3 regions of the Solibacillus sp. FSL W7-1324 genome follow, and region 1 is predicted to be linked to each of the others. Evidence: riboswitches for the same ligand, from Rfam matches in the RefSeq annotation. Region 1 holds a riboswitch; each other region holds the start of a gene.

What was found. A riboswitch is a leader RNA that binds a small molecule or an ion and turns the genes downstream of it on or off. The one in region 1 is predicted to bind lysine.
Region 2: linked by a shared signal. The riboswitch ahead of MKY71_RS12410 (aspartate kinase) and the one ahead of MKY71_RS01280 (amino acid permease) in region 1 are both predicted to bind lysine.
Region 3: linked by a shared signal. The riboswitch ahead of MKY71_RS08760 (transporter substrate-binding domain-containing protein) and the one ahead of MKY71_RS01280 (amino acid permease) in region 1 are both predicted to bind lysine.

The regions. Positions count from the first base shown of each region.
Region 1 covers NZ_JBBOYH010000001.1:244,457-255,360, reverse strand. Annotated here, with positions in the region: gene MKY71_RS01285 (RNA 2'-phosphotransferase) at 1-220, opposite strand, end outside; gene MKY71_RS01280 (amino acid permease) at 447-1,904, opposite strand; lysine riboswitch at 1,999-2,179, opposite strand; gene MKY71_RS01275 (CynX/NimT family MFS transporter) at 2,322-3,521, shown strand; gene MKY71_RS01270 (restriction endonuclease) at 3,584-4,138, shown strand; gene MKY71_RS01265 (nitric oxide synthase oxygenase) at 4,175-5,230, opposite strand; gene MKY71_RS01260 (hypothetical protein) at 5,406-5,687, opposite strand; gene MKY71_RS01255 (LysR family transcriptional regulator) at 5,860-6,117, shown strand; gene MKY71_RS01250 (LLM class flavin-dependent oxidoreductase) at 6,318-7,646, shown strand; gene MKY71_RS01245 (amino acid ABC transporter ATP-binding protein) at 7,666-8,418, shown strand; gene MKY71_RS01240 (LLM class flavin-dependent oxidoreductase) at 8,432-9,436, shown strand; gene MKY71_RS01235 (glutaredoxin family protein) at 9,452-9,715, shown strand; gene MKY71_RS01230 (transporter substrate-binding domain-containing protein) at 9,715-10,524, shown strand; gene MKY71_RS01225 (amino acid ABC transporter permease) at 10,543-10,904, shown strand, end outside.
Region 2 covers NZ_JBBOYH010000001.1:2,499,417-2,510,320, forward strand. Annotated here, with positions in the region: gene sdhB (succinate dehydrogenase iron-sulfur subunit) at 1-209, opposite strand, end outside; gene sdhA (succinate dehydrogenase flavoprotein subunit) at 226-1,971, opposite strand; gene MKY71_RS12400 (succinate dehydrogenase cytochrome b558 subunit) at 2,066-2,680, opposite strand; gene MKY71_RS12405 (YslB family protein) at 2,952-3,368, shown strand; gene MKY71_RS12410 (aspartate kinase) at 3,465-4,697, opposite strand; lysine riboswitch at 4,786-4,964, opposite strand; gene uvrC (excinuclease ABC subunit UvrC) at 4,997-6,787, opposite strand; gene trxA (thioredoxin) at 6,923-7,237, opposite strand; gene MKY71_RS12425 (electron transfer flavoprotein subunit alpha/FixB family protein) at 7,499-8,476, opposite strand; gene MKY71_RS12430 (electron transfer flavoprotein subunit beta/FixA family protein) at 8,533-9,306, opposite strand; gene MKY71_RS12435 (enoyl-CoA hydratase) at 9,369-10,142, opposite strand; gene MKY71_RS12440 (TetR/AcrR family transcriptional regulator) at 10,157-10,738, opposite strand; gene MKY71_RS12445 (long-chain-fatty-acid--CoA ligase) at 10,843-10,904, opposite strand, start outside.
Region 3 covers NZ_JBBOYH010000001.1:1,806,452-1,817,355, forward strand. Annotated here, with positions in the region: gene MKY71_RS08730 (DUF1033 family protein) at 120-410, opposite strand; gene MKY71_RS08735 (5-bromo-4-chloroindolyl phosphate hydrolysis family protein) at 707-1,354, shown strand; gene MKY71_RS08740 (toxic anion resistance protein) at 1,358-2,470, shown strand; gene MKY71_RS08745 (DUF6501 family protein) at 2,517-2,714, opposite strand; gene MKY71_RS08750 (amino acid ABC transporter ATP-binding protein) at 3,041-3,775, opposite strand; gene MKY71_RS08755 (amino acid ABC transporter permease) at 3,777-4,523, opposite strand; gene MKY71_RS08760 (transporter substrate-binding domain-containing protein) at 4,648-5,484, opposite strand; lysine riboswitch at 5,599-5,786, opposite strand; gene odhB (2-oxoglutarate dehydrogenase complex dihydrolipoyllysine-residue succinyltransferase) at 5,932-7,200, opposite strand; gene MKY71_RS08770 (2-oxoglutarate dehydrogenase E1 component) at 7,294-10,101, opposite strand; gene MKY71_RS08775 (HAMP domain-containing sensor histidine kinase) at 10,418-10,904, opposite strand, start outside.

The DNA.
Region 1 (10,904 bases):
AAAGGTCATGGAAAAGCTCTCTGTTCACTAATGACTCCGCAAAAGTCTGCTCGCTTCTTTCTTCTACTTTAAACAAAGGCACCGCGTGCGAACTTACTAGAAAGATACGGGATTTATACGGGTTCCCCTTTGTAAGAAATGGTCGATACAACACATCTTTACTGTCTTCCCCTTTTAACCACGGATATACTTTTTTATAGAAACCTTTTGAAATAGGCATGTTTTCACTTCCTTATAGTTCAGTGTTACTCAATTTTTGTTTCTTCTATAATACCATTCTTGCAGCCATCTTACTTGAGGAAATTATTCCTCACTTTTAGACAAATTATCCTCAAACAGTCTAGCATAATCCTCAATCACTCTCACTTATTCCTCACTATAGGACAAATAATCCTCAAAACAAAAAAACGCAATGTCAGCCTACTAGCCACATTGCGTTTCAGAAATTATTTGTTCGATAAATCGCAGTCCTCTAAAGGAACGATTTTCGTTTTGTGTTTAAATTTATAGCCAAACCATAAAGCGGCAAACAGTGGTAAGCCGATATATGAAACGACAACACCGTACCAGTCAATCGTTCCGCCCATGAATGCCATATAGTTTTGGCCTAGCACGACAATCATACATAGGGCAAACGCAAATAGCGGACCGAATGGGAAGAATTTCGATACATATGGTAAATCGCTCAATGAATTTCCTTGTGCGACATAGGCACGACGGAATCGGTAATGACTGATTGCAATACCGAGCCAAGCGATGAAGCCGGACATACCGGAAGCATTCAATAGCCAAATGTACACTACACCGTCACCGAAAAATGATGCAAGGAATGCTAATGAACCGACTGCCAAAGTAGCAAGAAGTGCATACATTGGAATACCGCGCTTTGTAATTTTCATGAACAGTTTTGGTGCTTTGCCGTCAACCGCTAACTGATAAAGCATACGACTTGCTGCATATAATCCAGAGTTCCCTGCTGATAACATTGCCGTTAAAATAATCGCATTCATAACAGATGCCGCAAATGCCACACCTAAGTTTTCAAATACTAATGTAAACGGGCTTGTCGCAATATCTTCTGATAAAAGACGAGAATCCGTATATGGAATAAGCAATCCGATTGCACCGATTGCGAAAATGTAAAACAGTAAAATACGCCAGAATACTGAACGTACCGCTTTTGGAATGTTTTTGCCCGGGTCATCTGTTTCTCCTGCCGTTACCCCAAGCATTTCCGTACCTTGGAATGAGAATCCGGCTGCAAGGAAAATACCGAAAAGTGCAAGGAAACCGCCATTAAACGGTGCGTCGTCTTTCACGAAGTTAGTGAAGCCGACCGGATCGTTCCCGCCTAAAATCCCGAAAATCATTAAGAAGCTGACAATGATGAACACAATTACTGTCGCGACTTTAATCATCGCAAACCAGTACTCCGCTTCACCGAAAGCTTTTACTGACGCTAAGTTAAATGATAAAACAACTGCGATAAATAAAATTGTCCATAAAATTGATGAACTGTCCGGGAACCAGTATTTCATAATTAACGAAACAGCCGCAATTTCAGCTGCAATTGTAATTGCCCAGTTGTACCAATAGTTCCAGCCAAGCGCGAAGCCTAAAGCCGGGTCAACAAATTTTGTTGCATACGTACTAAACGAACCGGATGTTGGCATATAGGCAGCCATTTCCCCTAATGATGTCATTAAGAAATACACCATAACACCGATCAGTGCATATGCAAGTAATGCCCCGCCAGGACCTGCCTGTGCAATCGCACCACCTGATGCTAAAAATAAACCTGTACCGATTGTTCCGCCAAGCGAAATCATCGTTACATGGCGACTTTTCAAACTCTTTTTCAACCCGTTATTATTACCGAGCTGGTCTATCTTAATCTCACCCATGAATATAAAACTCCCTTTTTGTTTTGTTCAATGACCGTGTAAAAGAAAAACCACCACAAGTTTTTGTGATGGTTATATTTACACCTCATCAAACTTGAAAGATAGCTCAACACATGCTCACACATGTGACAGTTCTGCTCCTTATCGGAAACAGCCCCAGCATTATTTTCAAGAAGAAAAATAACACTTCGGCAACCATTCCTTTCATAAAGCTTCACCGATTCTTCTTAATCTCAGCTATACTAGTCTTAATGATTGCGACCTCTACCTCATACATCTACATGAGGTAATGTTTTATTTAATTGATTAAAAGTCTAACATAACATTTTTTTGATAGCAATGGCTTCACCATTATTCTGTTTTTTGCGAGTATTCATACTACTCGGACATATATTACTAATCAAAAGGAGAATTAAAATGGACACCGAGCAACTAAATCAAAACAGCAAAAAAATACTATCTAACCGACCGCTCATCTATTTCATGATTGCCGTCTTTTTATTTGCGACAACATTGCGTACACCGATTACATTAATCGGGCCGATTATTTCATTTATTCGGGATGGGCTCGGAATATCGAACTTTCTAGCAGGTTTTTTAACGACGATCCCTTTAATCGCCTTTGCGGTCGTTTCACCATTTGCCCCGCGTATTGCCCGTAAATTCGGTTTGGAGTGGACGTTATTTTATTCGGTCATTTTGTTATGTGCAGGAATTTTGATGCGTTCGCTCGGAGCAACGTCATTACTTGTTTTTGGAACAATATTAATCGGCATCGCCATTGCATTTGGTAATGTCCTGATACCTAGTTTTTTTAAATGGAAATTCCCGTTACATATTGGCTTATTAACAGGAATTTATTCCGTATCAATGAACACATCTTCCGGAATTGCTGCGGGCTTCAGTTACCCGATTGCCGCAAACGCAGGCTGGCAAATCGCAGCAGGTATTACGATTATTTTAGGGATTCTTACATTGCTAATCTGGCTGCCGATTTTGCGCCAGGAAAAAGTCGAATTACATATGCCCTCTTCGCAGACGAAGAGAACATATATGTGGAAGTCACCCATTGCCTGGGCAGTCGCTGGGGCAATGGGCTTTCAATCATTTATATTTTACTGCTCGTCCGCGTGGATACCGGAAATTTTCGTTAGCCAGGGACTTGATGCAACTGCTTCCGGCTGGATGGTGTCCGTTATGCAGTTTTCGCAAATTCCGATGACATTTATTATTCCGATTATCGCCGGTAAAATTGCCTCGCAACGACCGATCGTTGTTTTCTTTACGATCTGTTACTTAGTTGGATTTACTGGTGTGTTGATGGAATGGACAAGTCTCGCCATCGTCTGGATGATTTTATTGGGATTTGCAGGTGGGGCTTCATTCGGTTTAGTACTGATGCTGTTTTCTCTTCGTACAGAGACAGCCTATGATGCAGCTGAACTTTCCGGGTTTGCACAATCAATCGGTTATTTCATTGCCGCAATCGGACCGATTCTGTTCGGCTATGTCCATGATTTGACGGACAGCTGGTCAATCCCGGTTATGCTGTTTATCCTGATTTCTGTACTGTTATTTTTTGCTTCTTTTATGAGCGCAAACAATCGGACGATATAACCAAACGTATGTACCCTTTTTATGATATAATAGCTTTAGTAAATAAAAGGAGTACAGAACTATTGCGTAAAAAGAGAAGACGAAATAAAAAACGCCTGCCGGTTATCCCGCTGTTTTTCATCGCCTCGGCTGGTGCAGCTGGTTTTTATGTCACACAAACAGCTGAAGGCATCGGCTATGGAATTGTCGCTTATTTCGTACTATATATCGCGTTTAAAATTTGGCTAAAATCGCTGAAGACGAGGAAGTTACGAAAATCCGGCATTCGCGAAGTCGATAAAATGACCGGTGAGGATTTCGAGAGATTTTTAGGAGAGTTATTTAAGCGACGAGGTTTTAAAGTGAGCTATACCGCAACGAGCGGTGACTACGGTGCAGACCTTATTCTAAAGGACGGAAAAGATATTATCGCTGTCCAGGCAAAACGCTATTCCGGTACGGTCGGTGTAAAAGCCGTTCAGGAAATTATCGGAGCGGTAAAAATGTACGAAGCAACTGAAGCATGGGTTGTCACAAACAGTCATTTTACACGCCAGGCCGAAAAACTTGCCGACATCAATGACGTTTATTTAATCGATCGTGATGAATTGATCCAAATTATATTAAATAAAAGGTAAAGAAACAGGTGTGCAGAGGCTTTCTGCACACCTGTTTTAATATGGCTGCTTTTGGTAGAAGTAATTTGGTTTTTTTAGCGTGTTGGCAATTGGTTCATGATAAAGATCCGTAGTTGCAGGAGATAATGGCGGTACTAGCCAAACCCAGTTGCCGGTTACATCGCGGTTGCTTTTATTTTCCTGCATTTGAAACAGCTGAAACTGCTGGGCTGCTGTATGATGATCGACAATACTAACACCCGCCCTTTTATAGGAATGAAGAACCGCAACATTCAATTCAACAAGTGCACGGTCCTTCCAAAGCGATGTATTCATTGCAGTATCCAGTCCCATTGCTTCCGCTACTTCCGGGAGGAAATTATAACGGTACGTATCCGCCAAGTTGCGCGCACCGATTTCTGTCCCCATATACCACCCGTTAAACGGGGCTGCCGGAAAATCGGTGCCGGCAATATTAAAACGCATACTCGAGATAATCGGAACTGCATACCATTTTATATTTAATGATGAAAAATCATATTCCGGATGGGTGATCGCCACTTCCAGCACACACTCTTTCGGAAGATCAAAAAACATAGGATCCCGGTCATCAACTTGAATGACAAGTGGTAGTACATCATAGTTTGTACGTGCACCCCGCCAGCCAAGGCTTTCACATATTTTCGTAAACTCGATCGAATCGGAATCTCCGACAATCCCACTATCTGTTTCATAGCCGGCATAGCGGATGAGCTGGTGATTCCAAATTCGTACACGGTCCGGTTCAAACAGTGTAATAGCCGGTCTAATTTTCCCGTTATTGGTCGCAAAATCAATATGGTTAAGAAGTGCTTCGTAAATTTCAGCTTCATTTAATAATCGGCGCTCATCAAACACGTTTAAGCTATTCCAAAACAGACGCCCGATACATTTATTGCTGTTGCGCCATGCAACTCGCGCCCCGTATGTAAGCTCATCTGTCGATAAAATAAAGTCCGAATGCTGGGCATCTTCCAAACGCTTTTTCAGCCACTCTTCTGTCTGATTTGTTTCTTTTTTATATAAAGTAAGGAAATCTATACGTTCATGCACTATTGAAGTCGTTGTTGCCATCTATTTCATCCCCTTCTAGCCTTATTTTGGCCTCTTGGAAAAGGAAACACAATGAAACAACAACCGATTAAAACATGTATATTTCATACATGACTAAATTTGTTCATAAAGTCTTTTTAAACTATCTCCTCCATTTATCACTCGCTGATTTGCCGCTTCCTGTATCATTTAAACTTTAGCGTCGTTGATTTTGGGAAATGCTGTTCGTGCCTTGTTTTTTCAAACTAAGTACAGTAAATATAAGGATTGCTATCCCAATGTAGCTCCCAAGCAATAATAACGGGGAGCCTTCTTTAATAAATCCGAATGCCAACTCAGATTGCAACCCAACCGTATCCGGCGCAAATTGCGGTTTGTAGAAAAATGTTTGAACTAACCCTATTAACAGCTGTATTGCAAAATATAGAATATGTAAGAGCAGTGCCCCGATGATTGCGAAAAGGATTTTACGTTTCATCTTGAACCTCCTTTTGAAATAATCATTGATATTATTTACTGTTTAGGAATGTTATAAGTTTCATAAAAAAAGAATTAACGTAAATATAAGGGAAATTCGGAATATAATAATATATACCCTTGCATTTAAACCAACTATTCTTATAAACTTTATTATAAAGAGGAGGGTAAGTTTGAATATAGATCATATTGAATCATTTATATACGTTGTTGAATATAAAAGTGTACATAAAGCAGCAAATGTTTTATTTCTTTCTCAACCTACCATTTCAGCACGCATCAAATCACTTGAAGAAAGTTTAAATGTACAATTGTTCATTCGGTCTGGACGCAGTTTAAGTTTATCTAAAGAAGGACAGCACTTTTTACCGTATGCTCAGGAAATTGTTGCTCTGTATCGCAAAATTCAAATGGAAATCCGAACACTCTAAATATAAAAGTTCTTACTTCTCAACATCATTTTATTAAATGATGTTTTTTTATGCCTTCTCCCCTTTGCTGCACCATAAGTTCCACTTTCACTGATAGAATTTTTCTATCAATACCCCCCTTGTAACAATTGACAGAATAATGATACGATTCATTAACAATAAAGTTTAGTAAATCAATAGGAATTAAAGGAGATGGCATCATGGTTAAAAAACAAGTACATTTTGGTGCAATGATACATGGTGTAGGAGGTCATATTTCAAGCTGGCGACATCCCGAAGTAAACCCAAAGCAGAGTGTTGACATACAATTTTATACACAACAAGCGCAAGTTGCAGAACGAGGGAAATTTGATGTTGTTTTTATTGCAGATGGTCTATTTATAAATGAAAAGTCAATACCACATTTTTTAAATCGCTTTGAACCGGTAACCATTTTATCAGCGCTGGCTTCTGTTACAAACAATGTCGGTTTAGTTGGTACAATTTCCACTTCTTACAGCGAACCATTTAATGTTGCTCGACAGCTTGCTTCACTTGATCTGATTAGTAATGGTCGGGCTGGTTGGAATGTCGTTACAACTCCATTGGAAAGTACGGCATTAAATTTCAACAAAAAAGTTGAAGATCATCCATCACATGCCGAACGTTATGAGATTGCTAAAGAATATTTAGATGTTGTAAAAGGACTATGGGATTCATGGGAAGATGATGCCTTTATTGCAGATATAGATAAAGATTTATTTTTCGATAAAGATAAGCTTCATGTACTTGATTATAAAGGGAAATATTTCAATGTTCGTGGCCCCTTAAATATTCAACGATCGAGCCAAGGTCAGCCGGTTATTTTCCAAGCTGGTTCATCTCCTTCAGGAATTGCTCTGGCAGTTCGAGATGCAGATGCAGTATTTTCAGCACCAAAGTCACTTGAGGAAAGTCAGCTTTTCAAACAAAAACTAACAGAGGCTGCGATAAATGCAAAGCGTGATCCTGAGCAGTTAAAACTGTTCCCAGGTATTTCCCCTATTATTGGAAATACATCTGAAGAAGCAGAAAAGCGTTATTGGGAAGTTGCCGAACTAGTATCTGATGAAAAAGCACTTGCATATTTAGGCCGCTATTTCGATCATCACGATTTCAGTCAATACGATATTGATGCCCCATTCCCTGAACTTGGCGAGTTGGGACGGAACAGCTTCCAAGCGTTTACCGATCGGATTAAGCAGTATGCAAAAGAAGAAAAACTAACATTACGCGAAGTCGCCCTTCGCGAAGCAACACCGCGCTCGAATTTCATCGGTACACCTGTTCATATTGCCGATGAGATAATTCGCTGGATTGAAGCAGATGCAGCGGACGGGTTTATTATTACGACGGTTGCACCACATACTTTGGAAGATTTCGTTGAAAAAGTTGTACCGATTTTACGAGAAAAAGGTTATTACCGTGAAGACTACCCTGCTTCGACTTTACGCGAAAACTTAGGTTTACCAATTAAAGAAAACCGCTATAAGAAACAGCTTATCAAATAAGTTAAGGAGGGGCCTCCGAATGATCAAGCTTGAAAATATTCATAAAAGCTTTGGCAAAATAGAAGTTTTAAAAGGGATTGACCTTGAAGTAAATAAGGGGGATATTATTTCGATTTTGGGTCCTAGTGGCTCAGGAAAAACAACGTTACTTCGTTGCATTAACTTTTTAGAAAAAGCAAACGAAGGCACAATCACGATTGATAATTTATCACTTAATTCGAAAAATGCTTCTAAAAAGGCAATTATTGCATTGCGAAAAAAGACCGCGATGGTTTTCCAAGGCTATAACTTATTTCAACATAAAACAGTTTTGCAAAATATTACAGAAGGCTTACTTGTTGTCCAAAAAAAATCAACGAAAGAGGCAAAGGAAATTGCATTAGAGCTGTTAAAAAAAGTAGGTCTCGAGCATAAAGCGCATGTCTATCCAAGCGAATTATCAGGTGGGCAGCAGCAGCGTGTCGGTATTGCGAGGGCACTGGCACTAAATCCAGAAGTTATTTTATTTGATGAGCCAACATCTGCCCTAGACCCGGAGTTAGTCGGTGAAGTATTAGATGTTATTAGGAAAATAGCAAAATCCGGAATAACGATGATTATCGTCACACATGAAATGAATTTCGCACGAGAAGTGTCCAGCCGCATTGTTTTTATGGATGGTGGTGTAGTTTTAGAAGAAGCCGAGCCTCAAGTCATTTTTAATACACCAAAACATGACCGGACAAAACAATTTCTAAAACGTTTAACACCGGAACTTACATTTGATATATAAGGAGAATGAAAAAATGGGCTATCACTTATCTATTTTAGATCAGGCTCCTGTTATAGAAGGCGCATCTAATGCATTAACTCTTCTTAGAACAGTCGAGCTTGCCCAGCTAGCAGAAAAGCTTGGGTATAAAAGATTTTGGGTTTCTGAACATCATCATTCACATGAAGTGGCGAGTTCTTCTCCAGAAGTACTTGTCAGCTATATTCTTGCAAAAACCAATAAGATACGGGTAGGTTCCGGCGGTGTTATGCTTTCCCACTATAGTCCATATAAAGTAGCGGAGAATTTTAATGTTTTAACGAACTTAGCAGGAAACCGCGTAGACTTGGGAGTAGGAAAAGCACCCGGTGGACTCCCATTAGCTACAGCCGCTTTACAATATGGTGTATCTGAAAGTATCGATAATGATTTTAATGAACGCCTTCGCTTACTGAAGGGCTTTATTGAAAACAGCCTTCCGGAAGAGGATCGTTTCGCTAAGTTGGAAGTAACCCCAACAACCGAAATCGCCCCAGAAATCATCTTGCTAGGTGGTAGTGTTTCAAGTGCTGAGTATGCTGGTCAATTGGGCTTCACATATGTATTTGCTCAATTTATTAATAGTGATAAGCAAACCCTCATTGACGCTATTGCCGCTTATAAAAAGCATGCTCCAAAAGGGAAATTTGGTGTCGCATTTGCTGTTATAGCCGCTAAAGACGAAGCATCCGCCCACACTTACGCGGAAGGACATGAAATTTATAAAGTGCATTTAGCAAGTGGTCGTACACTAACACTTACTACAAAGGAAGCGGCTGAAGACTACGGTAAGCAATCAGGGGAGGCTTTTGAAGTAAAACGTTATGAAGCAAATATTTTGAGCGGTACACCATCAAAAATTAAAGAAACATTCGATCATTATTACGAATTAGGTGTAACGGAGTTTATTCTTCATACACCCATTAAAAACCATGAAGCACGCCGTATGTCATATGAGCTGCTTAGTCCAAAAAAACTGCTCTCGGCAGTGACTGTATAATAGGGGGAAATTAAAATGACACAAGTAATTGTTTGGTCTAAAGATGGTTGTTCTTATTGCGAAGAAGTTAAAACATATTTAAAGCAAAAGCAAATTGATTATAGAGTAGTTGATGTTACGAATAACGACACTTATCGTGATATTTTAGAAATTAAATATGGCATTCGTTATGTGCCGGTTGTTGAAATCGGACAGGAAAATTCATATGTAGGCGTGACAGAGCTAGGTATTGAGCATTTAGAAAAAGCATTGAAAGTAACTCAAGAGGTGAATGGCTAATGAACAAAAAACTACTATCATCCATTTTATTATCTGGTGCTTTACTAGCGGCATGCGGCGATGATTCAGATGTCGCTAAGACAGATGCCAATAATAATGCAGACGCAGAAAAAGTTGTTATTGGTACAGGTTCACAGTTTATCAATATTTGTTTCTATGATGAAGATGGTAATTTAACAGGTTATGATATCGAGTTATTAAAAGAAATCGATCAACGTTTACCTCAATATGAATTTGATTTTGAAGTGATGGATTTCTCCAACTTACTTCTAAGTTTAGAAACTGAAAAAATTGATTTAATTGCACACAATATGGCTAAAAACCCTGAGCGTGAAGAGAAGTTTTTATTTAATAAACAGCCATACAATGCGGTTCCTACCCATGTTGTAGTCAATGAAAAAAATACTGATATTCATTCTATTGATGATTTAAATGGAAAAACAGTTGGGCTTGCACCAACGAGTAATGCAGCTCTTTTTGTTGAAGATTATGTAGCAAAAAATAACCTGGACACAGAGTTAACATATATAACGTCAACACCTGATATGCTAAACCAATTAAAAACAGATCGAATTCAGGCAATTTTCCAATTCCCTTTTTCAGTAGAAATATTTAATCGTGAATCTGATGCACAATTGAAGCTGGTTGGCGAACCATTAATTTTCTCGGAAATCTTTTTCATGCTGAATAAGCAAGACGAAAAACTTGCTGCCGATATCGATGAAATATTAGAAGAGTTAATTGAAGATGGTACTGTTAAAGAATTAAGTGAAAAGTGGCTTGGTGCCGACTTCTCGGTTGAACTTTAAAAAAGGAGGTAATGATGAATGTCGAGCTTCTTCGATATTGGCTATGTATTTGATGCCATTCCAAAATTGCTAAACTACTTACACATTACAATCGAAATACTTCTGTTATCGATTTTCTTTGGGCTTATTCTTGGAATCATCATTGCCGTTCCACGTCTCTATAAAATCCCTGTTCTTAAAGAAATCGCTACACTTTATATTTCATTTATTCGTGGGACGCCGATTTTAATCCAATTATTCTTAGTTTTTTATGGGCTACCTCTTCTTGTAGGAATGTTTGGCATCAATATTACACGAATGGATGCTTTTATCTTTGTCATCATTACATACACACTTAGTAATGCAGCAGCTTTTGCAGAAATATTCCGTGCCGCAATTCA
Region 2 (10,904 bases), 2.3 Mb from region 1:
TCTTCCAGACAGTTCATATCCCATGCTACTGGAGTCGTTTTTTGACCATCAGCAGTAACAGGATTTTTTTGAATATGCATAAGAGCAGAAATAACGTTCATACCTGGACGGTAAGGAACTTCAAACTTCTCAACGCGTGTAGCACCATTCTCATTGTCTTGACGAACGATTTCTAACTTAACTGTTCTATCAGTATTTACTGTTTCCACTGTTTAGTTCCCCCTTCTACGCTGAGTAGTCGCGTTTACGTGGTGGAATTAACGAAACGTCTACATCGGCATAAGTAATAATTGGTTCGCCCGTTGCCGGATCGAACTTCGCCATAGTTGTTTTTAAGAAGTTTTCATCATCACGTTCAGGGAATTCAGGCTTGTAGTGAGCCCCACGAGATTCGTTACGTAATAATGCACCCTTAGTCATAACTTTAGCTAAATATAGCATGTTCTTTAACTGACGAGTGAAGTGAGCACCTTGATTCGACCATTTTTGTGTGTCGTTAATGTTGATGTTTTCCCAACGCTCTTGAAGTTCAGTTAATTTCGCATAAGTTTCTTCTAATTTTGCGTTTACACGTACAACAGTCATGTTGTCAGTCATCCACTCACCAAGCTCTTTGTGTAGTAAGTAAGCGTTTTCTGTACCATCCATTTTTAGGATAGCTTCCCATTTTTCTGTTTCTTCCTGTACGCGACGCGTATAGATTTCTTCAGGTAAATCTTCTGCATGCTTTTTAAGTCCTTTAATGTACTTAACAGCATTGGGACCTGCAACCATACCACCGTAAATCGCTGATAATAATGAGTTCGCACCTAAACGGTTTGCACCGTGTTGTGAGTAGTCACATTCACCTGCAGCGAATAAACCAGGGATTTCAGTCATTTGGTCATAGTCAACCCATAATCCACCCATTGAATAGTGTACCGCTGGGAAGATTTTCATCGGTAATTTACGTGGGTCATCACCTACGAATTTTTCGTAGATTTCGATGATACCACCTAGTTTAATATCTAATTCATGAGGATCTTTATGGGATAAGTCTAAGTATACCATGTTTTCCCCGTTAATACCCAATTTTTGATTTACGCACACGTCAAAAATCTCACGTGTTGCGATATCACGTGGTACTAAGTTACCGTAAGCTGGATATTTCTCTTCTAGGAAGTACCAAGGCTTACCGTCTTTATACGTCCATACACGTCCACCTTCACCACGAGCAGATTCAGACATTAGACGGTTTTTGTCGTCTCCAGGAATCGCTGTTGGGTGAATTTGAATCATTTCACCATTTGAATATGTTGCACCTTGTTGGTAAACAATCGATGCTGCAGAACCAGTGTTGATTACTGAGTTAGTTGTTTTACCGAAGATAATACCAGGACCACCTGTTGCCATAATTACAGCATCAGAACGGAATGAGCGAATTTCTTCACTACGTAAATCTTGTGCTACGATACCGCGGCAAACGCCTTCGTCATCAAGCACTGCACCAAGGAATTCCCAGTGCTCATATTTCGTAACTAAACCAGCTACTTCGTGTGAACGAACTTGCTCGTCTAGTGCGTATAATAATTGTTGACCAGTAGTCGCACCAGAGAATGCTGTACGGTGCATTAACGTACCACCGAAACGACGGAAGTCAAGTAAACCTTCTGGAGTACGGTTGAACATTACACCCATACGGTCCATTAAGTGGATAATACCTGGTGCTGCATCACACATACCTTTAACTGGAGGTTGGTTCGCTAAGAAGTCACCACCATAAACTGTATCATCAAAGTGGATCCATGGAGAATCCCCTTCACCTTTTGTATTAACTGCTCCGTTAATTCCGCCTTGTGCACATACAGAGTGTGAACGTTTAACCGGAACTAACGAGAATAATTCAACTTCAGTACCAACTTCAGCTGCTTTAATCGTAGCCATTAAGCCAGCAAGACCGCCACCAACGACGATAACTTTACTTTTTGCCATGATTATTTCTCACTCCTCATTAATTGCTAAAACTTTTACTCATATTCCATTCCGTCTAGGTACTTAACTATGTAGTAGTGACTAAGTTAAGTGATTAAACGAATGCTAAGATAGCTGCAACACCAACGATTGCTAATACTACGAAGATTAACAATGTAACATAAGTTGCGATTCGTTGAGATTTGTTAGATTGTGTAATACCCCAGCTTACTAAGAACGACCATAAACCGTTCGCTAAGTGGAATGCTGCTGAAACGATACCTAAAATGTAGAATACTAACATTAATGGATTATCAACGATTTCAACCATCATATTAAATTCAACTTCAGCACCTAATGCTTTTTGGATACGTGTTTGGAAAATATGCCACGCAATGAAGATTACAAGGAAGATCCCTGTGAAACGTTGCAATGCAAACATCCAGTTACGGAATGTGCTGAAACGTCCCGTGTTGTATGTCGCTGTAAAAGCAATATACACTCCATAGAATCCGTGGAACATTAATGGAATATAGATAATAATCCATTCCATCGCTAACAATAACGAGTGTGGAAGTAATTCCATAACACCTGTAGCGTTATTGTAAGTTTCCTCACCGCCAATTGCAGTGAAGTTCAGAAATAAGTGGAACACCAAGAACAACCCGACAGGAACTACACCTAGTAACGAGTGTAAGCGGCGCCATAAAAATTCACGATCTTTCGACAAAACTGTTACCCCCCTTAGTACTTGAAATACACATGCGCAACGCCTCAAATTTGTAAAAGTTGGGATGTTGACTGCGCATTTCATCATGGTACAATATTATGACATGTCCATTGTACTCTCAACAGATACTAGCGTCAAGGCAACGCAGGATATTTTATAATCATTTTAAAGACGGTTTTACGCTGTTTTGAGAACCGTTTTTTCTGCTTATAACTCTTTTCTTCACGAAAGAATGAAAATTATACGAAAATTTATGAAAGAGGTTTTTTATATGGAAGGGTACAAAATGAAAACGATTCCAACTTTTGGCTACGAAATCATTCGTGACCATCTTCTTCCTTCTATTTTAGGAAAGCATGAAGAAGATGTTTTATATTGGGCAGGTAAAGAAATTGCAAGAAAGTTCCCATTATTTTCAATGGATGAACTGCCTTCATTTTTCATGGAAGCTGGCTGGGGCCAGTTAATTCTGGAAAAGGAAACGAAGGACGAACTTCACTACATACTTTCGACATCTGAGGAATTGCCACTTAATATTGTACAACGTTGTTTCCGTCTTGAAGCCGGCTTTTTGGCAGAGCAGAAGCAAAAACAGCTTGGCTATTTGACGGAATGCTATGAAGAAAAAGACAATGACAAACACATCGTAAAATTTACGTTAAAATGGGATTTAAAAGAGAAAATTTAGTCTTCAACTTATCATAATTATCTATTGGTGAAGATGCAAATTTACACAATAAAAAAGCTGGAAATAAGCTACTTCAGCTCATTTCCAGCTATTACTTTAAGAAGCGGTTACTTCTTTCATTGCCAAATCGAATTCCTCATGCAGCACATTCGCAGCACGAACCATTTCTTCCTGTGGTACAACGACAGACACTTTAATTTCCGAAGTGCTGACCATTTTTACAGGAATATGTTCGCGTCCCAAACGTGCAAACATGCGAGCTGCCACCCCCGGATTGGATGCCATCGCAGAACCGATAATCGATACTTTCGCTAAACCTACTTCAAAATCTGCAAAACTAAATCCAAGTGATAATTTACTAGTTTCCAAAACCCGTAATGCTTCCGCAAACTCATCCTTGGAAATTGTAAAGGAAATGGTCGGCTTCACGCCATCAATGACTGCTTGAACAATAATATCCACATTGATATCATTTTCTGCTAAAACACTAAACACTTCTGCCAATGACGCGGTTTCATACGAATCATAGCCGATCGTCAAACGAATAATATCCGATTCGTAGGCTATCCCGCGTACAAGTAAGTTTTTCTCCATGTCTACATCCCCTTTAATAAAAGTGCCTTCCACGTCCTGTACGAAAGAACGTACAATGAGCGGTATATTGTATTTTTTGGCAAGTTCAACCGCACGTGGGTGCAATATTTTAGCCCCTAAATTTGCAAATTCCAACATCTCATCATAAGAAACTTCCGGTAGTTTCCTAGATCCCTTTACAATTTCTGGGTCTGCTGTGAAAATCCCTTCAACCGATGAAAAAATCTCGACACGCTCTGCTTCGAGGGCAACCGCAAGTGCAACCGCTGAAGTTTCAGAACCTCCTTTGCCGAATGTTGAAATATTGTCTGTCCCCGTAACTCCTTGAAAACCTGCTACGACGACGATTTCGCCTAATGCCAAATGTTCCTGAATTCGTTTACTATCGACATTATCGATCCGTGCGTTACCATGCTTTTGATTTGTATGGATACCTGTTTGCCATCCAGCTAAAGAGACAGCTTTGCCTCCATGCTCCTGAATCGCCATTGCAAGCATCGCACTTGTTATTTGTGTTGCTGATGAGACAAGTGCATCCATTTCCCGTTTCGACGGCTCATCGGTAATTTCAGCAGCATATTGTCTCAATTCTCGTCGTATAGCGGGCATTGAAGAAACGACAACGACTAAGTTTATGCCACGCCCTTGCTCTTTTATCACTTTTTTAGCTAGGTGTACGATTTTTTCCGGTGTAGTCAATGCCGGACCGCCAAACTTTACTACAACTGTCTCCATTCTTTTCCCTCCTTAAATTCGAAAACAAAAAAGACGGCTTTCCATGTTCATGGAAAGCCGCCGTCAATACAAATAATAGTTATAAGTTTTTCAGGATAGCCCTCCAGAACATAAAGCTCTGACAGTTTTACATCTCTTAAATGCAAAACCAGCAAACTGCGCGAACAATACGCACTTCACTTCGGCAGGACCCCCTTTCGATTGCTGTCAATGGAATTGTTCTTCCTCGAGCAATGTACTGTTGAATACTGCGCCTCTATCTTAGTAAATATTGAATTGTCTTTTATATTAGCACAACCCTATTCTTTATTCAATGGTGCTTCATGAAAATGACGATAGATGACTTCCGCCAATTTTGCCGGTACTCCTGATTCCTGCAGCTGCAGCTCGCTAGCTTCGCGAATTTTTTTCACTGATCCAAAATGCTTCATAAGCTGCTGCTTCCGCTTCGGACCCACTCCTTCAATCCCATCAAGAACAGAAGTAATGGCATTCGTTTGATGCTGCTGACGTAAAAATGTAATCGCAAATCGGTGAACCTCATCTTGAATACGCTGCAATAAATAGAAGCCGTCACTTGTACGCTTCAACGGTACAACTCCCGGAGGCGTACCAAATAAAAGCTGGGACGTATTATGCTTTTCGTCTTTAGCAAGTCCTGCAATCGGGATGACTAAGCCAAGTTCGTCTTCAATTACTTCACGTGCGACTTCCATCTGTCCTTTTCCCCCATCGATAAGAATCAGGTCAGGCAATGGCAGGTTTTCTCGCAGTACACGTGTGTAGCGACGTCGAATGACTTCCTGCATCGCACCATAGTCATCATGCTTGGCCGCTTCCCTTGTTTTATATTTCCGGTATTCCTTTTTCGCAGGCTTCCCGTCGATGAAAACAACCATCGCCGATACCGGGTCTGCACCATGCATATGACTGTTATCAAACGCCTCTATTCTAAGCGGCAACGGAATTTGCATTGCTTCAGCAAGCGCTTCACAAGCCCCTACTGTCCGCTCTTCTTGACGTTCAATCAACTGGAATTTCTCATGAATGGCGATTTCCGCATTTTTCATCGCCAGATCAACAAGCTCTTTTTTGGAACCGCGCTTTGGTGTCAGTACCTTCACATTCAAAAGCTTTTGTAAAATTGTTTCGTTAATCGATTTCGGTACAAAAATCTCTTTTGGCAATAGATGATGCGGCTGTTCGTAAAAACGCCCGACAAATGTTAAAAATTCCTCTTCCGGCTCATTATAGATCGGGAAAACCGAAACATCCCGCTCAATGAGTTTACCTTGACGCACGAAAAACACCTGAACACACATCCAGCCTTTTTCCACTGCATAGCCAAATACATCCCGGTTGCTTAAATCATCTGTGACGATTTTTTGCTTTTCCATAATCTGATCAATATGGGCAATCAAATCCCGGAATTCCTTTGCCCGCTCAAACTCCAGATTTTCGGCTGCATCCAGCATTTTTTGCTGAAGGTCTTGTTGTATTTCTTCGACGCCCCCATTTAAGAACTTCGAAATCTCATCAATCATTTCATCATACACCTGTTTTTCAATATCCTTTACACACGGTGCCAAACATTGACCTAAGTGATAGTACAGGCACACCTGGTTAGGCAGATGCGTACATTTACGAAGCGGGTACAGACGGTCCAGTAATTTACGCGTTTCGTTCGCCGCATAGGCATTCGGATACGGACCGAAATATTTCGCTTTATCCTTCTTCACTTTTCTTGTCGTAATAATACGAGGGTATCGTTCATTCGTTATTTTTATATAAGGATACGTTTTATCATCCGTTAGTTTTACATTATACTTCGGGTCATGCAGCTTAATTAAATTCAGCTCCAGAATAAGGGCTTCCAAATCGCTTGAAGTCACAATATATTCGAAGTCTTCAATCTCACTGACTAGTCTTGCAGTTTTCCCGTCATGACTTCCCGTAAAGTAAGAACGTACTCGATTTTTCAATACTTTCGCCTTACCAACGTAGATAATCGTGCCTTGACGGTCTTTCATAATATAGCAACCTGATTCATTTGGCAGTATTTCTAGTTTTGCTTTTATGATTGCATTCATTTTCTCACCTGTTTAATATGTCCTTTCTTTTATTTTAACTGATTGGGGTATAAGAAAAAAGCCGTACACCTTATACGGCATACGGCTTGTTGACATATCAGTAACGCCTTGGCGTTTGAATGGTCAATGGTTTAATTATTTGTTGTCGTTAATGAAATCAACTAAAGCTTCTTTTGGCATGAAGCCAGCAGTTTTTGCTTTTAATTCACCATCTACGAATAATAATAATGATGGGATTGACATGATTTGGTAATCAGCAGCAGTACCTTGGTTGTTATCAACATCAACTTTTACGATTTTAACATCGTTACCGATTTCTGAATCTAATTCTTCAAGAACTGGAGCGATCATTTTACATGGTCCGCACCAAGTAGCCCAAAAGTCTACTAAAACTGTGCCGTTTGAAATTTCTTGTGGAAATGTTTGATCTGTCGCGTGTACAATTGCCATATTAAATAGCCTCCTTAAATAACATATGGTTGTAGTATAGCATGTTTTCCCAATTAAACAGTAGTAAAATGCTTGGGAATATCATGACCCTCAAATTTAGCCGTTGTTTCCGATGGATTTTAGAGGATATTAGAAGAACTATACCCTTTATTTAAACAATTTAATGCATTATACGATATCCGTTTTTCTTCACACCATACATACCTCACCATTATAAAAATTAAAGGCTCCCTTCAAAAGAAGGAAGCCCCTAATCACTTGTTAAGCATTTACTTTAAGTGCTTTAAACTCTTCGATTAACATTGGCACTACTTCGAATAAGTCGCCAACGATACCGTAGTCTGCTACTTTAAAGATATTCGCTTCTGGATCTTTGTTGATCGCAACAATCACTTTTGAGTTCGACATACCAGCTAAATGCTGGATCGCACCAGAAATCCCTGCAGCGATATATAAATCAGGTGTTACAACTTTACCAGTTTGGCCGATTTGTAATGAGTAATCGCAATATTCAGCATCACATGCACCACGAGATGCGCCAACTGCTCCACCTAGTAAATTAGCAAGCTCTTTTAATGGCTCAAAACCTTCTTCTGATTTAACACCACGACCACCTGCAACTACTACTTTCGCTTCTGAAAGATCTACACCTTCAGTTGATTTGCGTACAACTTCTTTGATGATTGTACGTAAATTTGTAATATCAACTGATACTGATGATACTTCACCAGAACGAGAATCGTCTTTTACTAATGGCGGAATATTGTTTGGACGAATTGTCGCAAAAATAATACCCTCTTTGATTTTTACTTTTTCAAATGCTTTACCAGAGTAGATTGGGCGAACAAATACTGTATCATCGCCTGCTCCCTGAATTTCCGTAACATCTGAAATTAAACCAGATTGTAAGCGTGAAGCAATTTTTGGCGATAAGTCTTTACCTAAAGAAGTATGACCGAAAACGATTGCTTCTGGATTTTCTTGTTCTATTACTGCTAAAATTGCTTGGCTGTATCCGTCAGATGTATAGTTTTTCAAATGTGGATGTTCTACTGTGATAACACGGCTCGCTCCGTATGCGATTAATTCCTGTGTTAATTCAGCTACTGCATCCCCAACTAATAAACCTACTACTTCACCGCCGTCAGCGATTTGTAAACCTGCTGCAATTGCTTCGAATGAAACGTTACGTAAGCTCCCTTCGCGAACTTCACCTAACACTAAAACTTTCTTTGACATAGAATATCCCTCCATTACCATCTTCGTAAAAATTTTCGTACGCTAGTTGACTTCTATTAGACTACTTTTGCTTCGTTATGAAGTAAGTTTACTAATTCTTTTACCTGTGCAGAAAGATCACCTTCTAAAACACGACCAGCCGCTTTTTGTGGCGGTAAGTAAATTTCAACTGTTTCTACTTTTACTTCAACATCGTCTTCATCGATATCCAAATCATCCAATTCCAGTTCTGCAAGCGGTTTCTTCTTCGCTTTCATAATCCCCGGTAAAGATGGGTAACGCGGCTCGTTTAAACCTTGTTGAGCTGTTACTAATAATGGTAATGATGTTTCTAATACTTCAGCGTCCCCTTCGATATCACGCACAATCTTAACGTTCGTGCCTTCGATTTCCAATGAAGTAATTGTTGTTACGTAGTTAATGCCCAGCAGGTCTGCTAAGCGCGGGCCAACTTGTCCTGAACCACCATCGATCGCTACATTTCCTGCTAAAATTAAATCTGCTTCTTTGTCTTTTAAATATTCCGCTAAAATATAAGCTGAAGAATATTGGTCAAGCTCATCTAAATCATCTTCTGTATTAATCAATACCGCTTCATCGGCACCCATTGCTAAAGCTGTACGTAACTGCTTTTCCGCATCTTCGCCACCGATTGTCACAACTGTTACTTTACCGCCTAATGCGTCACGCTTTTGAATTGCTTCTTCAATTGCGTACTCATCGTATGGATTGATGATGAATTCTGCACCATCTTCCTGAATTTTACCGCCTGATACGACGATTTTTTCTTCTGTGTCAAAAGTACGTTTTACTAATACAAAAATATTCATAATCTAGACCTCCTAAAAGCTTTTTAATTTTAATCCCGAAAAACAGGGAAGAATACATTTTTTTATTTGCCAGTAAACACTGGCTCACGTTTTTCAATAAATGCTTTGATACCTTCTTTAGCATCTTCCGAAACAAATACTTCACCGAAGCTGTTTGCTTCAGCATTTACACCATCGTAATAAGATGATGGTTTCGAGTAATTCAGCATTTGGATCGCTGCTTTAAGCGCGATTGGTGATTTTTTCGCAATTTTTTTAGCGATTTTCAATGTTTCAGGCAACAGCTCTTCATCGGAATAAGCACGGTTTGCTAATCCCCACTCAACAGCTTCAGCCCCCGTAATCGGGTCACTTGTAAACATCATTTCCGCTGCTTTTGCTACACCAACATAACGTGGTAATCGCTGTGTTCCTGCGAATCCAGGTATTAAGCCTAGTGATAGTTCAGGTAAGCCTAATTTTGCCGATGCGGTTACAAAGCGCATATGGCATCCCATCGCAAGTTCCAATCCGCCCCCTAATGCTGCACCGTGGATCGCGGCGATAACCGGTTTACTGAATGTTTCAATACGCTCGAATACATCTTGTCCATTTTTCGCCAATCCTGTAAATGCTTCTCCTGACTGTACACTCGTAAACTCTTTAATATCCGCACCTGCAGAGAAGAACCGTCCTTCGCCATGTAAGACGATAACACGTACATTTTCATCATTTTCTACAGCGTCTAAAAGTGCATTCACATCTTGGATCAAGCCTTGTGAAAGTGCATTTGCTGGTGGTCTTGAAATTGTTGCAATTGCTACCCCTTCTTCTACTTTCCAACTTAGAAACTCCATCCTCTACATCCCCTTTATGCTTTTAGTGCGTTTAGCAGTAATTGCTTTACTTTCGGAGCTTGCTCTAATAAATCATATCGATTTTCATTCATTACCCAAGTTGTCGTAATTTCGTCAATTGTGCCAAACACCATTTGTCTCGCAATACGAACATCCATCGTCTGGTTGAATTCACCATTTAGCATACCTTCGATTAAAATTTGATCTAGTAAAATTAAATATTCTTTTAGAATAGAATTAATTTTCAGTCTAATTTCTTTATTCGATTGGCGTAACTCCAGCTGAGTTACTGTTGCCAAGTGGCGATCACTTGATAGAACACGGAAATGATTTTCGATCATTTTACATAACTTATCGGAAGCAGTTTCCCCACTTTTTATTATAGCCTGTAAATTCTCTACGAAAATACCCATTTTTTCCTGGAATACAGAAATTAAAATATCTTCTTTGTTTTTAAAATATAAATAGATTGTACCATCAGCAACCCCGGCTTGTTTGGCTATTTTGGATACCTGGGCTTGATGATAGCCGTTTTCTGCTATAGCAATGACTGCCGCGTCTACTATTTGCATATATTTGGGTTTGTTTCGTTTCAAGCAGATCACCACCAAAAAAAATATGAAAACATGAATGACCATTCATTCATGTTTTCATATTATAGTTTGTTCTGCATTCTGTCAATAGTTTGCTAAACAATTAATTATTTTGCTTCTTGTTGTGCCATTTTCTGTTTTTCTTCTTCAATCAATGTACGGCGTAAAA
Region 3 (10,904 bases), 1.6 Mb from region 1:
ATATGTGAAGCCATTGTATTCGGTCAATCTTTCAATTGTTAAATATAGTATATATATCATAATAATGACTGTCAATTACCATTTGGTAAATTAAGCAAATTTTCAATCAAATGCAGTTATTATTGTGTAATCGCTTCTGGTGTCAAAACAATTATACCGTGATAAATTTGGGCATCGTCATCACACGCTTCACAAAATTCACATTCATCCTCAGACCAAAATGCATAAAATCGTTCATTTTTATGTGCTTCAAACTCATATTTGTTTCGAAATTGAGTAAGCAAATGATTCAATGCCATTTGGAATTGATGTTCTGTATCATATTGATCTGTTGATACGATATACTCTTCCCAACCGTCAAATTGCCACCAAGGCTCATAATCCGCCTTCATATAAATAATTTTATACATATACATTATCCTTTCTTTCTCTATATTTTATACACTTTTGTCTGTGATGTCTAATAATGCTTATTATATTAGGGGAAGAATGGAAATCAAAATAATTGTGCTGCTTTCCAAATCATTTTACTTTTTAATAGAGCCAAAACTTGTTACGATTAATAAAAAGCCGCCATTTCAATTTCGGTTGAAATATTTGGTATGTAATAATTAATTCTGTTGATTATTCTGCAATATAGTAAGTAAAATTGAAACTTTTTTACGTTTCATACGTATCAATAGTATCGAGTAAAGGAGGTATGAAAATGCTTGGTCCTATAAATTTTCTAACACGGCATCTAATTAATGTATTAGTTTTTTCCACAGCAGTCACACTTACGTTTGTTAATTTTACCGGAATGACAACGATGCTGGCATTACCTCTTGGAGCAGCAGCATATTTCATCAGCAATAAAGTAACTTACGCTATTCAGAAAACGACACAGAGTAAAAAAATTGGGCTTTCCAAATCGGAATACAATTTAATCGAAGCACAATTAAAACAGGCCCGTTCACATATTCAGGCATTAAATCAGCAATATGTCCGAGTGCGTTCGGTACGTTCGTTCAAGCAAATCAATGAAATGCAAAAACTGGCAAAACGCATCATCAATATTGTACAGACAAATCCACACAAGTTTTATGCAGTGGAAGATTTCTTCTATGCACACTTGCCGTCAGCCGTACAGCTGTCCGATAAATACACGTTACTGACAAAAGAGCAGGTGCCTGGTACTGAAGTGCATTTAGCATTGGAAGATACACGCAGAACTTTAAAAGAACTGCAAATTACGATGGAATCAGATTTGAAAAGTGCTTTATCTTCGGATATCGAAAACTTGAAAATCGAACTCGACTTTGCAAAGTTGTCGAATGAAAAGCGTAAAGATCGATTAAAAATCGGCGGTGAGTAACAAATGAATATGACAAATAATCCATTTGATGCCTTTACAGTGAGTGAAAACGTTGACTTGCAAGTAAGTAAAGAACAATTTGCGGTGAATGTTGCAAACAATGCAGCCTCACCGCTTTTCGCATCATTATCAAATGACATGAAACAACGGGCATTGCAGCTGGCCCAAAATTTAGAACCAAAAAATTATGAAACCGTTCTGGCATTTGGTTTGCCGGCGCAAGAAGCATTAAAAAAGTTCACGACCCAGATGCTGCAGTATATTCAGCGCAAAGATGTACGGAAAGTCGGTGAAGTATTATCCGATTTGATGCAGCACTTGGAAATGATTGACCCGGATGCTTTAATCGAACAGGAAAAAGGTTTTTTTGCTAAACTGTTCAGTCGTTCCACACAGTCTATTCAAGAAATTATGACCCATTACAATAAGTTAAGTAAACGGATTGACCGCTTAAGTATCCAACTGGAATATAACCAAAATGCATTATTAAACGATTATCAGTTTTTAAATAAACTGTATGCGATCAATGAAGATTATTTTCAGGAAATTAATGTTTATATTGCAACACTGGAAATAAAAAAACAGCATATGCGCGATGTTGTGTTACCTGCACTTCAAAAAGAAATTGTAGAAGGACAAAATCCATTTAAACAGCATGAATTGAAAGATATTGAAATGCAAATCGAATGGATTGACCGCCGTATGTATGACCTGGAACTGTCCCGTGAAGTGGCAATCCAGTATGCCCCGCAAATCCGGATGATTCAACAAACAAATCAAATGCTGATCGAAAAAATTCAAAGTTCGATTATGACGACGATTCCTTTATGGCAGTCGCAAATAGCGATGTTATTAAATATGAACAATCAGCGTCGAGCAATACGTTCCCAGGAGCGTCTGATGGATGCATCGGAACAATTAATGCGTAAGAACGGCAAAATGCTGGAAGTGTCCAAAAAAGCGGCAAACCGACCAGCATTATCTCATAGTGATATTGACCGCTTTAAACAGACCCAAATGCAATTGCTGCACGATATTGAGGATACATTACGGGTGCACGTTGAAACAGACGAAAAGCGTCACGCAATCGAACATACAATCTTAGAGCAAAAATAAAAAGGTGTGCGAAAAAGCCATAATGACTTTTCGCACACCTTTTATTTTAAGCGAAGTATTCTTTGTAGAAACCGCCAACTTCACCTGTATTGTCGATGACAAAAATGAACTCTTCTGTTTCGTTTTTCACTTCATACTCTTTACCTACTGTTAAAACATTTGATACTAAATATTTCGATGCATCTGTATGTACGCATTTTACTGTGCGAATTGTCGGCGCATCTTTCCAATTTAAATGTAACATATTGTTCCCTCACTTTTATCTATTATCGATACTCTCCTATTTTATATGATTTTCCTGCCAGTGGAAAGCGAGTTGTAGTAAAAATCAACTTTTCTTGTTTCTAAATGAACTCATTCAAGTTAAACTCCTAAATTTATCGCTGTTTGAGATATTTGATAGAACAACTTTTCCATGTTAAACTCACAAACAGAGGTGGAAATAATGGTATTTGGTAGTGTTCCGATGTGGTTTTTCGCGATTGCCATTGCTTTTGCAATTGTATTTATAATAATAAGCGAATGGAATTCACGAAAATAAGCTCGCAGTTAACTGCGAGCTTATTGCTTTTACCGTAATGTTCGTTTCAAGAATTCTTTTGTACGGTCGTGTTTCGGGTTTACGAGCAATTGTTCCGGAGGGCCTTCTTCAACGATAACCCCTTTATCCATAAATACAATCCGGTCTGATACTTCTTTGGCGAACTCCATTTCATGAGTAACAATCAGCATTGTATTCCCCTGGTCTGCCAGATGGCGCATTACCTTTAATACTTCCCCTACCATTTCAGGGTCAAGCGCTGATGTCGGTTCATCAAACAGCATTACATCCGGATCCATTGCTAATGCACGAGCAATGGCAACACGTTGTTTCTGTCCACCGGATAAATGTTTCGGTTTCGCATTCTTATAGGCACTCATGCCGACAAGCTCCAAATACTTCATCGCATTTCGTTCGGCTTCCTCTTTTGAACGTTTCAACACTTTAATTTGACCAACAATACAGTTATTTAGCACATCCAGATTATTGAATAAATTGAACTGCTGGAATACCATACCTAAATGCGTACGGTACTTTTCAATTTGATGACCGTCATTTAAAATATTCTCACCATTATAGATGATTTCGCCTGCTGTTGGTGTTTCCAGTAAATTAATGCAACGTAACAGTGTAGATTTCCCTGAACCGGAAGAGCCGATCAATGTTACGACTTCCCCTTTGTTTACCTGGAAATTAACATCTTTTAAAACTTCGTGATCACCGAATTTTTTATTTAAATGGTTAATATCAATTACAACTGCCATCTTATTCACCATCCTTATCTAGCTTGTTGCCTGTAATAAGTTCCACTTTATATGAAGACGGGCCATCCATCTTTTTCTCGAATAATAGTAAGAAACGAGTTACAGTAAATGTCATGATAAAGTATAATACCGTCGCGATAAAGAACGCTTCGATGTATTTGTAGTTACTGCCTGCGATCGAATTCGCTGTAAAGAACAGCTCCACTACCGAAATGACACTTAATACAGATGAATCTTTAATATTCATAACGAACTGATTCCCTGTTGCAGGTAAAATATTGCGCGCTACTTGCGGCAGCACAATATGAATCATCGTTTGCAGGTGATTCATACCAATCGCCTGTGCAGCTTCAAATTGTCCTTTATCAATAGATACAATACCACCGCGAACATATTCGGCCATATAGGCGCCTGTGTTTAAACTGATGACAATAGAAGCTGCTAAAAAGCGGTCAATATCGATGCCTAAATAGACAAGACCGTAAAATACGACCATCGCTTGTACCATCATTGGCGTTCCTCTAAAAATTTCCACATATGCCGTTAAAATAAAATTAACGACCTTCAATAGTGCTGATTTAATATTTTTTTTGCGTTGTGGAATTGTATGCATAATCCCTATGAAAAATCCGATCAGCGTTCCGCAAATCGTCCCGATAATTGCCAAGAGCAGTGCTGTCCATGCGCCTCGTACAAATAAATCCCAGTTGTCCGTAAACAAGTTCCATGATGAATCTAAAAATGCCATCGCCTTGTCCTCCGTTTCTATCTTTGTTTATATTATTTATGTACGAAATGATCATTTTAATAGAAAAAGGTTGTCTTCCGTCTGCCGGCAAGACAACCTCATTAAAACTGTTAATCCAACACGATTATTGTGCTGCTGGTTGATTTGCAATTGCGTCTTCCATTAATTGTTGACGCTCTTCTTCCGAAATTTCAGCTAAAACTTTGTTAATTTGTTCACGTAAATCAGAACCCTTTTTCAAACCTACTGCTACAGCTGTTGATGCTTCGTCTGCTTCGAAGTTTGGCTCAGGTACGATGTATTTGATGTTATTCAGTGCCATCTCAGCAGAGATACCTTCTGGACGTTCTGAAACATATCCATCAATTGCGCCTGACTGTAATTGTACACGCATTGCACCAAAATCAGTTGCCGCTACTTGTTTTTGAACACCTTCGATTTGATCGATTACATCATAGTGTGTTGTCGCTTGCTGACCAGTAATTTTCGCACCTGCAAAGTCAGATAATGAAGTTGCATTAGCATATGGGCCGTCTTCTTTTACAACGATAACATAGTCACTTGTATAATAGTTCTCTGTAAAATCAACTACTTCCTTACGTTCAGGCATTGGTGACATACCAGCAATTACTAGATCAATGGCACCTGATTGTAATGATGGAATTAAGCCATCCCAGTCTGTCTTAACAATTTGAAGTTCCATGTCCAGCCCTTCAGCGATTTTCTTCGCGATTTCAACGTCATAGCCTGCTGCATATTCCTTAGAACCTTTAATTTGAACTCCGCCATTGGCATCATCTTTTTGTGACCAGTTGAAAGGTGCATATGCTGCTTCCATTCCAATTTTAATCACTTTTTTGTCGGAATCAGAACCGCCTGTAGTACCTTCTTCGCTCGAGCCACATGCAGCCAGCAATAGCATTGTCATGGCTGTCAGTAAAATTAATAGTCTCTTTTTCATAGAAAATCTCTCCTCTTTTGTTAAATTTCGGACACATTATATGCAAAAAACGACCTAAAAGAAGAACTTTAGGTCGTTTAAATTATAATTAGCCCGAATCCTCTACAGTTCCCATTTTGAGATAGCACAACTCAACCATCAGGGATATAGATGATTGAGACAGTTCTGCAATTGTTCACTGCAGACCCAGCATTGTAAAATTGAGCATTTACAACACTTCGGCGATATTTCCTTCTTTTATATTTCACAGCCAGCTCATGGCTCCATATAAAACTGTTAAGTATCGCGCCTCTACCTCACGAGATTGTGAGGTTTTAATATGAAATTGATAAGTTTTATATTACATTATTGCGACATTTCCGTCAACAATCATTTTTCTGAAATTTTAAGGTAAAAAAAGTAAATGCGCAATACATAAAGTATCGCGCATTCGTAGAGAAAATACTATTAAGAATTTAATAATAAATCTTCTGGGTTTTCGATCATTTCTTTAACTGTTTTCAGGAAGCCAACAGAATCTTTACCATCGATGATACGGTGGTCGTAAGATAATGCTACGTACATCATTGGACGAATTTGAACTTCACCATTAACAGCTACTGGACGGTTTACGATTGAGTGCATACCTAAAATACCAGCTTGAGTACCGTTCATGATTGGTGTTGACATTAATGAACCGAATACACCACCGTTAGTGATAGTAAATGATCCGCCAGCCATGTCATTTAAGCCTAATTTTTTGTCGCGTGCTTTTCCAGCTAACTCTGCAATGTTTTTCTCGATTTCAGCAAAGTTTTTCGCATTTGCATCACGAACAACTGGTACTACTAAACCTTCTTCAGTTGATACGGCAATACCGATATCGAAGAAGTTGTTTAAGTGAATTTCATCACCGTTAATTTGTGCATTTACATATGGATATTTCTTCAATGCTGCTACTACAGCTTTTGTGAAGAATGACATGAAGCCTAATTTAATATCGTTAGCTTTCACGAACTCATCTTGTTTACGTTTACGTAAAGCCATAATGTTCGTCATATCAATTTCGTTGAATGTAGTTAACATTGCAGTTGATTGCTTAACTTCTAATAGACGTTTTGCAATTGTTTGACGACGACGGCTCATTTTTTCAACTGTTACACGGTCTGTGTCAGCTGCTGGTGTAAAGATCATTGGACCGTTACCTGCTGCTGGTGCTTGAGTAGCTGATGCTGCAGGAGCTGCTGGTGCTGTACCATGAGCTGCAACGTCTTGTACACGTACGCGACCTTGTGGATCAACAGGTGAAATTGCTGCTAAGTCGATGCCTTTTTCACGAGCTAATTTACGAGCTGCCGGTGAAGCGATTACACGCTCACTTGAAGTTTCTTCGGCAGCAACTGGTGCAGGTGCTGCTGCTTTAGGAGCTTCTTCTTTTGCTGGAGCCGGAGCTGCTTTAGGAGCTTCTTCTTCTTTAGCTGCTGGTGCAGGTGCTGCGCCTTCGCCAGCTTCAACAACTGCGATTACTTGTCCTACTAATACAGTATCGCCTTCTTCAGCTAAAATTTGCTTTAAAACGCCTGCTTCTTCAGAGATGATTTCAGCATTAACTTTATCAGTTTCTAACTCAACGATGAATTCGCCTTTTTCTACGCGATCTCCAACTTTTTTCACCCACTGGGCAATTGTACCTTCAGTAATTGATTCTGCTAATTCAGGGACTTTAATTTCAGCCACGTTCATATCCTCCTTTAATTACGCTACACATCCATTGTATAGCAAGCCACTTCTATTTTAAATAGAAGCAGCTCTTTTTAAACAAATCATTTATTACTTTTCAAGTGCTTCGTTCACTAATTTCGCTTGTGCTGCTTTATGTGAATCGCCATCACCTTCAGAAGTTGAGCTCATTGCAGGACGTCCTACATAGCGCACTTTTTTGCCTTCTGCGATATCATATAATGTTTCAAGAACATATGTCCATGAACCTTGGTTTTTCGGTTCTTCCTGTACCCAAACGATTTCTTTTACATTCGGGAAACGAGCGATAATATCTTTCACTTGTTGTGCAGGGAATGGATAAATTTGTTCAACACGAACAATGTGTAAGTGATCTAAGCCTTCGCCGTCTTTCACGCGTTCAGCTAAATCAATCATTACTTTACCAGTACCAAGTACTACTTTTTCAACCGCTTCTGTGTTTTTGCCTAAACCTTCTTGCTCGATTACTTCTTGGAAGCGACCGTTTGCAAGCTGTTCAGCAGTAGCTGCAGCAAGTGGGTGACGTAAAAGTGATTTGGGAGAAACCACTACTAATGGACGTACACCTTCAGTACCTAATAATGCAGCTTGACGGCGTAATAAGTGGTAGTAGTTGCCTGCATTTGAACAGTTCGCTACGAACCAGTTATTTTCTGCAGATAACTGCAGGAATCGTTCCATACGGCTTGATGAGTGTTCTGGACCTTGGCCTTCATAACCATGTGGTAAAAGAAGTACGAATCCAGATTTTTGACCCCATTTAGCGCGTGCACTTGAGATGAAGTTATCAAACATTACTTGTGCCATGTTTGCAAAGTCACCGAATTGTGCTTCCCATACAGATAATACATTTTGGTTTTCTAAATTATACCCGTATTCGAAACCTACTACACCTGCTTCTGTAAGTGGTGAGTTATAAACTGAGAATGATGCTTTTGCACCTTCAATGTGGTGTAACGGTGTAAATTCAGAACCATTGTTTTTATCATGTAATACTAAGTGACGTTGAGAGAACGTACCACGCTGAGCATCCTGACCAGTGAAACGAACAGGTGTGCCATCTTGTGTGATTGTTGCATATGCTAATGTTTCAGCATGACCCCAGTCGATTTTGCCATCTTTGAAAGCATCACGGCGTTTAGCTAAAATTTTACCTAACTTGTTTTGCGGTTCAAAACCATCTGCAAAGACAAGAAGATCTTCATTTACTTTAGCAAGACGTTCAGCATCTACTTTCGTATCGATTTCAGGGAATTCGATTTTAAGTTCTTCCGGCATGTTAGGCGTTACATGCTCGTCTTTTTCAGCCATTTCTTTTACATGATCATACGCAGCTTGCATTTCCGCATAAATAGAAGTATCTAATGCTTTTACTTCATCAGCAGACAGAACACCTGCTTCTGCTAATTCTGCACCGTATAATGCACGAATTGGTTCATGTTTTGCTACTAATTTATATGTTTCAGGGTTTGTTACTGTCGGATCATCTGTTTCGTTATGACCGTAACGGCGGTAACCGATTAAGTCGATTACGATATCCTTTTTGAACTTCGCACGGTATTCCGCAACAAAGCGACCAACAGCTGCCACTGTTTCAGGGCTGTCAGCGTTTACATGGATTACCGGAATATCATAGCCTTTTGCAGGGTCAGATGAATAATTAGATGAACGTGAATCATGTAATTCAGTTGTGAAACCGATCATGTTGTTCGCGATAATTTGAACAGTACCACCTGTTTTGAATCCTGCTGTTTGAGAGAAGTTGAAGCCTTCAGTTACAATCCCTTGACCAGCGAATGCCGCGTCACCGTGTAAAATGATACCGAATGCATTTGATGGATCATGTTTTGCAACACCTGGTTCTGATACATCATCTTGTGCTGCACGTACAGAACCGATTACAAGCGGATTCCCTACTTCTAAGTGAGATGGGTTGTAAGCTAATTTAACGTTCAATCCTGAATCATGAGTGTAAGATGCACCCATATGATATTTAACGTCGCCAGTCCAGCCTTTTGTAATTTCTAGTTTACCGTCTTCAGGGAAGAATAGGTCATTAGAAACATGGGCGAAGTCAGAGAACATCATATCGTATGGTTTATTTAATACGTGAGTTAATACGTTTAAACGACCACGGTGTGCCATACCGATTCGAACGTTTTTTACACCTTTCGCTTCAGCTGATTTGATAATTTCATCTAATAAAATGATTTGAGTGTCTAAACCTTCTCCAGAGAAACGTTTTTGACCAACAAATGTTTTATGAATGAATTTTTCAAAGTTTTCAATGCGTGTTAAACGCTCTAATACTGCTTTCTTTTCATCAGCAGATAACGTTTTTTTGAATGTGCCGCCCTCTACTTGCGCTTCGATCCAAGCACGTTCTTCCGGATTTTGTAAATGTGCAACTTCCACACCAATTTTATCAGTGTAGACAGATTTTAAATAATCAATTGCTTCCTTACCGTTTGTAACACCTGCAGGAACATTAGCGAAAAATACTGATGCAGGAATAGCCTGTAAATCTGATGCTGTTAAATTGAATACGCTTTCTTCAATGCGCGAAGTATCTAATTGACGATTTTTTAATGGGTATAAATCTGCTGCTAAATGGCCGTACTCACGAATTGATTCTGCCAACTTAACTGCTGCTAAAACTTTTTTGTAGTCTCCAGTACCTGTTACTGCTGCTGTTGCAACCGGTTGTTGACCATCTGCAAATACAGGACCACCGTAAGCCTGGAATAATTCCACTAGTTCCGGTTCTACTTCTTCAGGAGATTGCAGGAATAAGTCATACTGCTCTAATACATAACCTAAGTTAGGACCAGAAAACGCTGACCATGGAGAACCTGCAGGTAATACATTGTTCGACATGAAAATAACCTCCAAATTTTTGCCTTATGGCTGTTCCAATAATTTACTTAAAAAGGTATAATTTTGTATATTACAATACAAAAATTACCTTCTTTTGTACGTAGATAAATTAAGTACCCTCTTTTTATCTACCAAAACAAAGCAAATAATATTTTATCATTCTTCCACATGGACTAAAAGCACATTTATATACGGCGGAAGAACATTTTTTCCATCTCAATCTTACTACTCTTCACAAAAAATACAACTCTTTTTATCAAATTAAGCAATTTTTTTCGTGAACTATTGAAATAGTAATTAGATTGAGAAAAATTATTCATTTTTTAAGAAGTTTAAGGTAAAAAAAGGTACCTTTCTGTATTTTACTTTCGACATCAATTTCCACTTCATATTTATCAGCGAGCATCTTTGTAATACTTAACCCAAGTCCAGTACCTGCAATTTTATTAGTTCGTGATGCATCCACTCGGTAAAACCGATCGAAAATATGTGGTAAATGTTGTTCAGAAATACCGATACCATTGTCTTCTATCTTAACTAAAATCTGCGACTGTAATTCATTATAATCAATGGTTACATGAAGATTTGGAACATTGCTATTATATCGTATACTATTACTCAAAATATTTCTAAAGATTTGCGCTAAAGCATGCTCGGTAATGGAGGCAGCCGCTTTATCACCGTTTACGGTCAGACGAAACTCAGTGCTAGGATGGAGCTGCAGTAATTCATCTCTTACTTGTTCGTATACTTGTTCTATATCAGCTGAAGCCTTTTCATCTGCCTGTTCCCTTCTTGCCAGT